Regions from separate parts of the Chelatococcus sp. CO-6 genome, predicted to be linked through region 3. Evidence: riboswitches for the same ligand, from Rfam matches in the RefSeq annotation. Region 3 holds a riboswitch; each other region holds the start of a gene.

Region 1 (3,267 bases), 1.8 Mb from region 3:
AGGTGCTCGAGGACCCGGCGCAGGAGGTGCCGGACTACGTCTATTCGCGCACCATCGATCCCGAGGCCGCGCCCGACACGCCGACCTACATCACCATCGACTTCGAGAAGGGCGACCCGGTCGCCATCGACGGCGTGAAGATGTCGCCGGCGACGCTGCTCGCGAAGCTCAACGAGCTCGGCCGGGCCAACGGCATCGGCCGCCTCGACCTCGTCGAGAACCGCTTCGTCGGCATGAAGAGCCGCGGCATGTACGAGACGCCCGGCGGCACGATCCTCTACGTCGCCCACCGCGGCATCGAGTCGATCACGCTCGACCGCGGCGCCGCGCATCTCAAGGACGAGCTGATGCCGAAATATGCCGAGCTCGTCTACAACGGCTTCTGGTTCTCGCCCGAGCGCGAGATGCTGCAGGCGCTCATCGACAGGAGCCAGGAGCTCGTCTCCGGCCAGGTGCGCCTCAAGCTCTACAAGGGCGGCGTCCACCTCGTCGGCCGCGACAGCCCCTATTCGCTCTACGACCAGGAGCTCGTGACCTTCGAGGAAGGCGCCGTCGCCTACGACCACCGCGACGCCGCCGGCTTCATCAAGCTCAACGCCCTGCGCCTGAGGACGCTGGCCCAGCGCCGGAAGAAGCTGGGGCTCTGAGCCGCCCTTCACGCCCGCGCCTGTCGCGCGGCCGTCCGTCCCACTCGCGTCATGGCCGGGCTTGTCCCGGCCATCCACGCCGTTGACGTTGCTTAACCCTAAAGGCGTGGATGCCCGCGACAAGCGCGGGCATGACGGCGCAGAGGCGAGCCGGGAAAAGCGCCGGCCGAAACGTGTGACCGCTCAACACCTGCGTGACGGCTGAAGCGTTGCGCGAGGAAGATGCCCGTACCGCACCGCACTACGGCCCCTCGTTGACAAACCCCGGCAAAAGCCCAAGAGTCTCGCCCCATGTTCCGAGGGGGGCCCCGCTAGGGGGCTGAGATACCGCCGGCGACGGGCGCGAAACGTCCAGACAACGCGGTGACCCTTAGGACCTGATCCGGGTCATGCCGGCGAAGGGACGGAAACGCGCGATCGACGCCAATCCCAAACGAATCGCTGATGCCCGGGTCTCCTTGTCGAGCGAGGAGGAGATCCACATGACAGTGCATACCAAGCCCGCGACCGCCACTCCGGACGCCGTCACCACCGGCCCCATCGCCGGGTCGCGGAAGATCTATACGAGCCCCGAAGGCCGCTCCGACATCCGTGTGCCCTTCCGCGAGATCGTGCTTGCGCCGACCTCCGGCGAGGAGCCGTTCCGCACCTACGACACCTCCGGCCCCTATACCGACCCCGAGGCGGCGATCGATCTCGCGGCGGGCCTCGCCCCGGTGCGCGGCGACTGGATCGCCAAGCGCGGCTTCGCCAGGGTCGAGGCTCGCGCCGTCAAGCCGGAGGACAACGGCAACGTCTCGGCCGACAAGCTGGTGCCGCACTGCCCCGCCCCGCGCGACGTGCTCGCCGGCAAGGCCGGCGGGCCGGTGACGCAGCTCGAATTCGCGCGCGCCGGCATCATCACCGAGGAGATGGTCTACGTCGCCCACCGCGAGAACCTCGGCCGCGCGGCCATCCTCGCCGGCGCCGAGGAGCGGCGCGCCGACGGCGAGGATTTCGGCGCCGAGATCCCGCCCTTCATCACGCCCGAATTCGTGCGCCAGGAGATCGCGCGCGGGCGCGCCATCATCCCGGCCAACATCAACCACCCGGAGCTCGAGCCGACCATCCTCGGCCGCAACTTCCTGGTGAAGATCAACGCCAACATCGGCAATTCGGCCGTCACCTCCTCGGCGGCGGAAGAGGTGGAGAAGCTCGTCTGGGCCATCCGCTGGGGCGCCGACACGGTGATGGACCTCTCCACCGGCCGCAACATCCACAACATCCGTTCCTGGATCATGCGCAACGCGCCGGTGCCGATCGGCACCGTGCCGATCTACCAGGCGCTGGAGAAGGTGAACGGCGAGCCCGAGAAGCTCGACTGGGAGGTGTTCAAGGACACGCTCATCGAGCAGGCGGAGCAGGGCGTCGACTATTTCACCATTCACGCCGGCGTGCGCCTGCCCTATGTGCCGCTGACGGCCAAGCGCGTCACCGGCATCGTCTCGCGCGGCGGCTCGATCATGGCGCGATGGTGCCTCGCGCACCACAAGGAGAGCTTCCTCTACGAGCGCTTCGACGAGATCTGCGACATCATGCGCAAGTATGACGTCTCCTTCTCGCTCGGCGACGGCCTGCGCCCCGGCTCCATCGCCGATGCCAACGACGCGGCCCAGTTCGCGGAGCTGGAGACGCTCGGCGAGCTCACCAAGATCGCCTGGGACAAGGGCTGCCAGGTGATGATCGAGGGCCCCGGCCACGTGCCGATGCACAAGATCAAGGTGAACATGGACAAGCAGCTCGCCCATTGCGGCGAGGCGCCGTTCTACACCCTCGGCCCGCTGACGACGGACATCGCCCCCGGCTACGACCACATCACCTCGGCCATCGGCGCGGCGATGATCGGCTGGTTCGGCACGGCGATGCTCTGCTACGTCACGCCCAAGGAGCACCTCGGGCTGCCCAACCGCGACGACGTGAAGACCGGCGTCATCACCTACCGCATCGCGGCGCACGCGGCCGACCTCGCCAAGGGCCACCCCTCGGCCAAGCTGCGCGACGACGCCTTGTCGCGGGCGCGCTTCGACTTCCGCTGGGAGGACCAGTTCAACCTCTCGCTCGACCCGGACACGGCGCGCGCCTTCCACGACGAGACCCTGCCGAAGGACGCGCACAAGGTGGCGCATTTCTGCTCCATGTGCGGCCCGAAGTTCTGCTCGATGAAGATCACGCAGGACCTGAGGGCGGAGGCCGAACGCATGGTCGGCCTCGAGCAGAAGGCGCAGGAGTTCAAGGACAAGGGTGCCGAGATCTACGTGCCGGCAAAGTGAAGGCCCTCGTCGGAGCCGTCCCCGGATCAGATCCGGGGACGGCATGCCCCTCCGGACGATGACGTGGAGCGCGCGGCAAGACAGTTTCCATGGGCGGCTGCGCGCTAGATCAACCGGTCGTACTTTGCCAAACTCGCCTCGATCTCTTCCGCAAGATCGGGATGAGAGGACAAGACCTTGTTCGTCAGTCCGGCACCGATGCCGTCGATGGCGGACGCTATCCCGGCAGCATAAACTTTGTATTCCTCCGCGCTGCAGTGCTCCTTCAATAGCACGAGCAGGCCCTGGAGCTCTGCGGCATTGCGGAACGC
Region 2 (3,267 bases), 840 kb from region 3:
AGAAGCGGTGCACACCATCGGGCGTGACGAGAAGGTCGGTGCTGTCGGCGCCGTAGCCGTGGCCGCCCTTGACGAGTACGGCCTTCGGGCCGAGCGCCAGGATGCGCTCGCCCACGGCCCGCATCGCCGCCTCGTCGTGCGGCACCGGCATGTCGACGAGCGCGGCTGCCTCGGGCAGGTTGGGCGTGACGAGGAGGGCACGGGGCAGCAGCAGGCTGCGCAGGTTGTCGACGGCGGCCGGCGCCAGCAGCCGGTCACCGCTCGTCGCCACCATGACGGGATCGACGACGATGCGCGTCGCGCCGTGGCGGTCGAGCCCCTCGGCGACGGCGGCGATGACGTCGGGCTGCGACAGCATGCCGATCTTCACCGCGCGCACGAAAAGGTCGGAGAAAACCGAATCGATCTGCTGCGCCACGAAGGCGGCGGGCACGTCGTGGATCGCCTGCACGCCGAGCGTGTTCTGCGCCGTCAGCGCCGTGATCACGCTGGCGCCATAGACCCCGAGCGCCGAGAAGGTCTTGAGATCGGCCTGAATGCCGGCGCCGCCGCTCGAATCGGAGCCGGCGATGGTCACAGCGATCGCTGCCATGGTTCCGTGTTTCCTTCCCTCAGCGTCCGGCGTCGGTCGCGCCGCGAGCCGCAAGCGCCCCGTCGACGATGCTGCGCAGGTTGCGCGCCGCCGCCTCCACGTCCTCCGCCATGAAGACGGCCGAGATCACGGCGATGCCGTCGGCGCCCGCGCCGATGACGGCGGCGGCGTTGGTCGCATCGATGCCGGCGATCGCGCCGACGGGCAGGCCGGGCCGTGCTCCGCGGGCGCTGTCGACGAGCCGCGCGAGACCGGCGAGGCCGACCGGCGGATCGGGATTGTCCTTGCTCCTGGTGGCGAAGACCCCGCCGATGCAGCCGTAGTCGACCGGCAGGGTGGCGAGCTCCGCGACATGTGCCGGCGCCTTCAGCGTGACGCCGACGATGGCCTGCGGACCGAGCAGGCGGCGGGCGTCCTCGGCCTGCATGTCGTCCTGGCCGACATGGACGCCGTCCGCGCCGGCGGCGAGCGCGACGTCGACCCGGTCGTTGACGAGGAGCGGCACGCCGGTGCCCGCGAGGGCCGCCCCGATCGCGCGGGTGCGGGCGACGAGGTCGCGCGTGCCGGCGTGCTTGTCGCGGTACTGGACGAGGGTTGCGCCGCCCGCGGCCGCCGCACGGGCGAGGTCGGCCAGGTCCCGGCCGCGCGTGCGCTCCGGATCGAGGATGGCATAGAGCCTGAGGTCGACCTTCATTGCTCGCACCTCAGCCGGGCGGCGATGGCTGCGTCGTCCAGCGTGTCGAGCGCGTCGAGCAGCAGGGGCGGGAAGGTGCCGGGCCCGCCGGCCTTCTCGCCGGCGACCTCGCCGGCGATGCCCATGATGGCGAGTCCCGAGGCCGTGGCGAGAAGCGCATCGTCGCTCACGGCGAGGCAGGCGGCGACCACGGCGGTGGCCGCGCAGCCCATGGCCGTGACCCGGGCCATGAGCCGATGTCCGTTGGCGATGGTGATCGAGCGCCGGCCGTCGGTCACGATGTCCGTCGGCCCGGTCAGGGCGACGATGCAGCCGCGCTCGCGGGCAAGATCCATGGCGCCCTTGCGGTCCGCGGGCCGGCGCGCCAGGGCCTCGAACTCGGAGGCGTTCGCGCGCAGCACCTTCGGCTTGCGGGCGAGAAGCTGCTGGGCGATGGCGAGGCGACGGGGCGAGGCGTCGACGAAGACCGGGTCGAGCAGCCAGGGCAGGGCCGCGTCCTCGGCCGCCGCGATGGCGAGCGGGATGGCGGCGCGGCGCTCCGTATCGAGGGTGCCGAGGTTGACGAGCAGCGCATCGGCGCGGCGCGTGAAGTCGGCGACCTCGTCGGCGACGACGGTCATCGACGGGACGGCACCGGCTGCGAGCAGCATGTTGGCGGTGAAGTTCTTTGCCACCGCGTTGGTGATGGCGTGGACGCGGGGCTGCCGCTCGCGCAGCCGCACGAGGATCTCGTGGGCGACGTGGGCGGAGAAATCGCCGGATCGCATGGTCCTGTCCGTCCGCCCGGGCGGGGGCCCGTCGTTTCGCATCTCGCATTCCTCCGCCGGCACGACCCGGTTCAGGTTCGGTGGGTTGACGCGTTGCGCCTCTCAGCCCGGCCTTATGGGCACCCCAAGGAGATCAGTGTGGCTTTAAGGCGGCTCACCGCGCAATGCAAGCGCGGCTCAGGTGGCGCGCGGCGGGGCCGCGGCGTTGGCGCGGCGGCGCTCGAGGCCGAGGCGATGCTCGCGCCAGATGACGAAGAGGCCGGAGCCCATGACGATGGACGAGCCGGCGATGACGGCCGGCACCGGCAGTTCGCCGAAGACGAACCAGCCGATGAGGATGGCCCAGATCATCGTCGTGTATTCGAACGGGGCGACCAGCGAGGCGTCGGCATAGCGGTAGCTCTGCGTCAGCAGGATCTGCCCGAGGCCGCCGAGGATGCCGATGCCGACGAGGATGCAGAACTCGGTGAAGGTCGGGGCATTCCAGCCGAGCACGATGGTGGACAGGCCGAGCAGCGTCGTCAGCATGGAGAAGTAGAAGACGACCGCGCCGGTCTTCTCCGTGCTGATGAGCCGGCGCACCTCCACCGTCGCCCCCGCCGCGCAGCAGGCCCCGACCAGCGCGAAGACGGCACCGATGGCCGCGCCATCGCCGAAGCCGTTGACGAGCACGCTCGACTGGAAATGTGGGGCGAGCATGATGAGGACGCCGACGAAGCCGACGGCGACCGCCGTCCAGCGGTAGACCCGCACCGTTTCCTTCAGCACGAGTGCCGCGAGGATGACGACGATGAGCGGGGCCGTGTAGCCGATCGAGATGGCATCGGGCAGGGGCAGGAACGACAGGGCGAAGAAGCCGCAGAACATGCCCGTGGAGCCGATGACGCCGCGGCGGGCATGGCCGAGGATGTTCTTCGTGCGCACCGCGTCGATCAGCTCGCCGCGCCAGCCGAGCCACAGGAGGAGCGGCACCAGCGCGAAGGCGGAGCGGAAGAAGACGAGCTCCCCGGTCGGAAACTCTGTGCTGACGATCTTGATGCCAGCGGACATCAGGGTGAACGAAAGCGCCGAGAGGACCTTGAGGCCGATACCTAGGAGGGGATTCACGACTGTCTGCCGCCTTGGATGCAGGTGTAACCAAACCACGAAACAGGGGCTTGCCCAAGGCCGTCCGGGGCAAGCCTGTCATGCGCAGGGGGCACGGGAACAGGGCG
Region 3 (3,267 bases):
ACCGCAAGGCCGCGGCCGGCCGGGTCGATCCCGCGCTGCGTAAGAAATTCGGCGATCGTTGCGGCCGCCAGCGGCTCATCTGCACCATTGACGCGGATGCGCGGCAGCGCGGCGGAGGATGCTTTCGTCATGGCGAAACCTCGCTCGGCGCATCGGCGCGCGCCTGAAAGCGCGCAAGGGTGAAGGGGCGCGCCACATCGGCGAGTTGCCCGGTGAGGACATGATCGGCGATGACGGCGGCCGTAATGGGGGTGAGCAGGATGCCGTTGCGGTGGTGGCCGGTGGCGTAGACGAGGCCCGCAAGCTCACCCGGCCCGAGGATCGGCGCGTCGTCGCGGCTGCCGGGCCTGAGGCCGGCCCAGGTCTCGGCGATCGGCAGTTCCTCGATGACCGGCAGGGCCCGCCAGGCGGCGTCGAGGAGCGCGAGGAGGCCGCCGGCCGTCATGCGGGTGTCGAACCCCTTCTCCTCCACCGTGGCGCCGATGATGAGGCGCCCGTCGTGGCGCGGCACGAGATAGGCGCCCGGCACCCAGGTCACATGGCTGAGGACGGGAGCGGCCGGATCCATCTGGACCGCCACGAGCTGGCCCTTGACGGGCCGCACCGGCGGCAGGGCGGCCCGCGGCAGGCCCTCGATCCGCCGCGACCAGGCGCCGGCGGCAAGGATGACGGCGTCGGCATCGATCCGCCGGCCGCGGGTAACGACGCCGCGCGCTCGCCCGTCTTCGACGACGACCGATTCGACCGGGCTGTCCTCGTGGATCGCCACACCGGCCCGCCCGGCGGCCACATGCAGGGCGGCGGCCAGCTTGCGGTTGTCGACCTGATGGTCCTCGGGGCTCCACAGGCCGCCGACGACGCCGGGGTTGAGGAACGGCTCGCGGCGCCGCACCTCGGCGGCATCGAGCCACGAAACGGGCAGGCCGAGCCGCTCCTGCAGGGCGAGATGGTGCTTCAGCCGCGCCTGGTCGTCGGCCGAGAAGGCACAGACGAGCGTGCCTTCGGTGCGCAGATCGACGGCAAGGCCGCTCGCCGCCTCCAGTTCTCCGGCAAAGTCGGGCCACAGCGCCTGGCTCTCGCGGTTGAGAGGCAGGAGCGGCTCCTCGCCCGGCTCCACCTCCGCGCAAGCGGCCAGCATGCCGGCGGCGGCATGGCTCGCGCCCGTGCCGCAGCGGCCAGCCTCGAACAGGTCGACGTCGACGCCTTGCGTGGCGAGTCGCCAAGCGATGGAGAGGCCGATGACCCCTCCGCCGATGATGATGACTTTATCCGGTCGCGATGATGCTTCTGCACTCACCGGCTGCTCCCTACGCTGGCATGATCCAGACAGGTTCGATGGGTATGATCTCAGCCGCACTGCCGTGCGGCACCCCAGGCCGACGCGTCATATACACGACAAAAAACGCGCCACTGCAAGTCCGGCTATGGAAGTCCGGCAGCGGCGCGCTTTTCACAAAGCGAATCAGTCTTTCAGGCTAACCTCAGCTGGCAGCACGCTTCTTTGCCAGGGAATCGAAGGCCTTCAGCTCCGCCAGAAGGCCCTCCATCTCTCTCAGCGGCACCATGTTGGGGCCGTCGGACGGCGCGCGGTCCGGGTCCTCATGGCTCTCGATGAAGAGGCCGGCGACGCCGACGGCCACGGCGGCGCGTGCCAGCACGGGCACGAACTCGCGCTGCCCGCCGGAGGACGTGCCCTTGCCGCCGGGCTGCTGCACAGAATGGGTGGCGTCGAAGATGACGGGCGCGCCCGTCGTCTCGGCCATGATCGGCAGCGCCCGCATGTCGGAGACGAGCGTGTTGTAGCCGAAGGAGACGCCGCGCTCGGTCACCAGGACGTCGGGATTGCCGGCGCCCGTGACCTTGGCGGCGACGTTCGCCATGTCCCACGGCGCGAGGAACTGGCCCTTCTTGATGTTGACCGCCCGGCCCGTCTTCGCGGCCGCGACGAGAAGGTCGGTCTGCCGGCACAGGAAGGCCGGGATCTGCAGCACGTCGACCGCCTCCGCGATGGGTGCGCACTGGGCCGCGTCGTGCACGTCGGTCAGGACCGGCAGGCCGAGGCTCTCGCGGATCTCGGCGAAGATCGGCAGGGCGGCCTCAAGGCCGACGCCGCGGGCCGCGCCGGCGGAGGTGCGGTTGGCCTTGTCGAAAGAGGTCTTGAAGACGAGGCCGAGGCCGAGGCGGGAGCAGATCTCCTTCAGCGCCGTCGCCATCTCCAGCGCATGGGCCCGGCTCTCCAGCTGGCATGGCCCAGCGACGATCGCCAGCGGCAGGTGATTGCCGAAGGAGACGTTGCCGACCTTGACGGTTGCGTTGGCGCTCATGTTTCCCGCCCCAGGAGGTGAAGACAAGAGGTGAAGAAAGGCGCTCGATGGCGCAGGAGAAAGGCCGAATTGCGTCCGCCCGGCCTCGGAAGGTCATTCAGAACGTCATGGCGCCGGCATTGAGGATGCCGGCGGCCAGCGAGGCCGCGCCGAGGAAAAGCGCCGCCGCGATCTCGTTGTTGGCGATGCGCTGGGAGAGGTTTGGCATCGCGAGGCGCACGAGCCAGTAGGCGCTGATCTGCACGATCATGGCGACGAGGCCCCAGACCACGAGGTCCGGCCAGGTGCGCGCGTGCACCACGGCGCTCGACAGCGGCAGCGCGAAGCCGACGATGCTGAGCCCGAGCGACAGGCTGGCCGCCGCGACGTCGCGGCGGATGAGCGCGAATTCGTTGTGCGCGGTGATGAAGGTGTAGATGCCGATATAGACGAGGACGAGGACGAGCGCGATGAGGTAGTCGACCAGAAAATCCGGCAGATTGTTGATCGATTCAAACACCATCGGCGCCCCCAGCCCCGTTTCCCTGCCGCCAGCCCTGGCCGTGAATTGTCAGACGAGGCGGCTCTGCTCCAGGGCCGCCGCGACGAAGCTCTTGAAGAGCGGATGCGGCTCGAACGGCCGCGACTTCAGCTCCGGATGGAACTGGACGCCGATGAACCAGGGATGGTCGGCGAACTCGACGATCTCCGGCAGGAGCCCGTCCGGCGAGACGCCGGAGAAGACGAGGCCCTTCGCCTCCAGCCGCTGGCGGTACTCCATGTTCACCTCGTAGCGGTGGCGATGGCGCTCGGAGATCTGGGTGCGGCCGTAGATGTTCGCCACCTTGCTGCCGGGGGCGAGCTGGGCCTCGTAGGCGCCGAGGCGCATGGTGCCGCCGAGGTCGCCCTCGGCCGTGCGCCGCTCGAGCTCGTTGCCCTTCAGCCATTCGGTCAGGATGCCGAC

Evidence for each region. A riboswitch is a leader RNA that binds a small molecule or an ion and turns the genes downstream of it on or off. The one in region 3 is predicted to bind thiamine pyrophosphate.
Region 1: linked by a shared signal. The riboswitch ahead of thiC (phosphomethylpyrimidine synthase ThiC) and the one ahead of thiO (glycine oxidase ThiO) in region 3 are both predicted to bind thiamine pyrophosphate.
Region 2: linked by a shared signal. The riboswitch ahead of thiM (hydroxyethylthiazole kinase) and the one ahead of thiO (glycine oxidase ThiO) in region 3 are both predicted to bind thiamine pyrophosphate.

The regions. Positions count from the first base shown of each region.
Region 1 is NZ_CP012398.1:1,255,124-1,258,390, forward strand. Features, by position in the region: gene AL346_RS05890 (argininosuccinate synthase) at 1-647, shown strand, start outside; TPP riboswitch at 937-1,068, shown strand; gene thiC (phosphomethylpyrimidine synthase ThiC) at 1,130-2,956, shown strand; gene AL346_RS05900 (hypothetical protein) at 3,061-3,267, opposite strand, start outside.
Region 2 is NZ_CP012398.1:253,374-256,640, reverse strand. Features, by position in the region: gene thiD (bifunctional hydroxymethylpyrimidine kinase/phosphomethylpyrimidine kinase) at 1-592, opposite strand, end outside; gene thiE (thiamine phosphate synthase) at 612-1,286, opposite strand; gene thiM (hydroxyethylthiazole kinase) at 1,283-2,053, opposite strand; TPP riboswitch at 2,084-2,190, opposite strand; gene AL346_RS01350 (DMT family transporter) at 2,231-3,160, opposite strand.
Region 3 is NZ_CP012398.1:3,810,268-3,813,534, reverse strand. Features, by position in the region: gene thiS (sulfur carrier protein ThiS) at 1-131, opposite strand, end outside; gene thiO (glycine oxidase ThiO) at 128-1,297, opposite strand; TPP riboswitch at 1,286-1,384, opposite strand; gene kdsA (3-deoxy-8-phosphooctulonate synthase) at 1,482-2,324, opposite strand; gene AL346_RS17850 (DUF350 domain-containing protein) at 2,422-2,826, opposite strand; gene AL346_RS17845 (CTP synthase) at 2,875-3,267, opposite strand, start outside.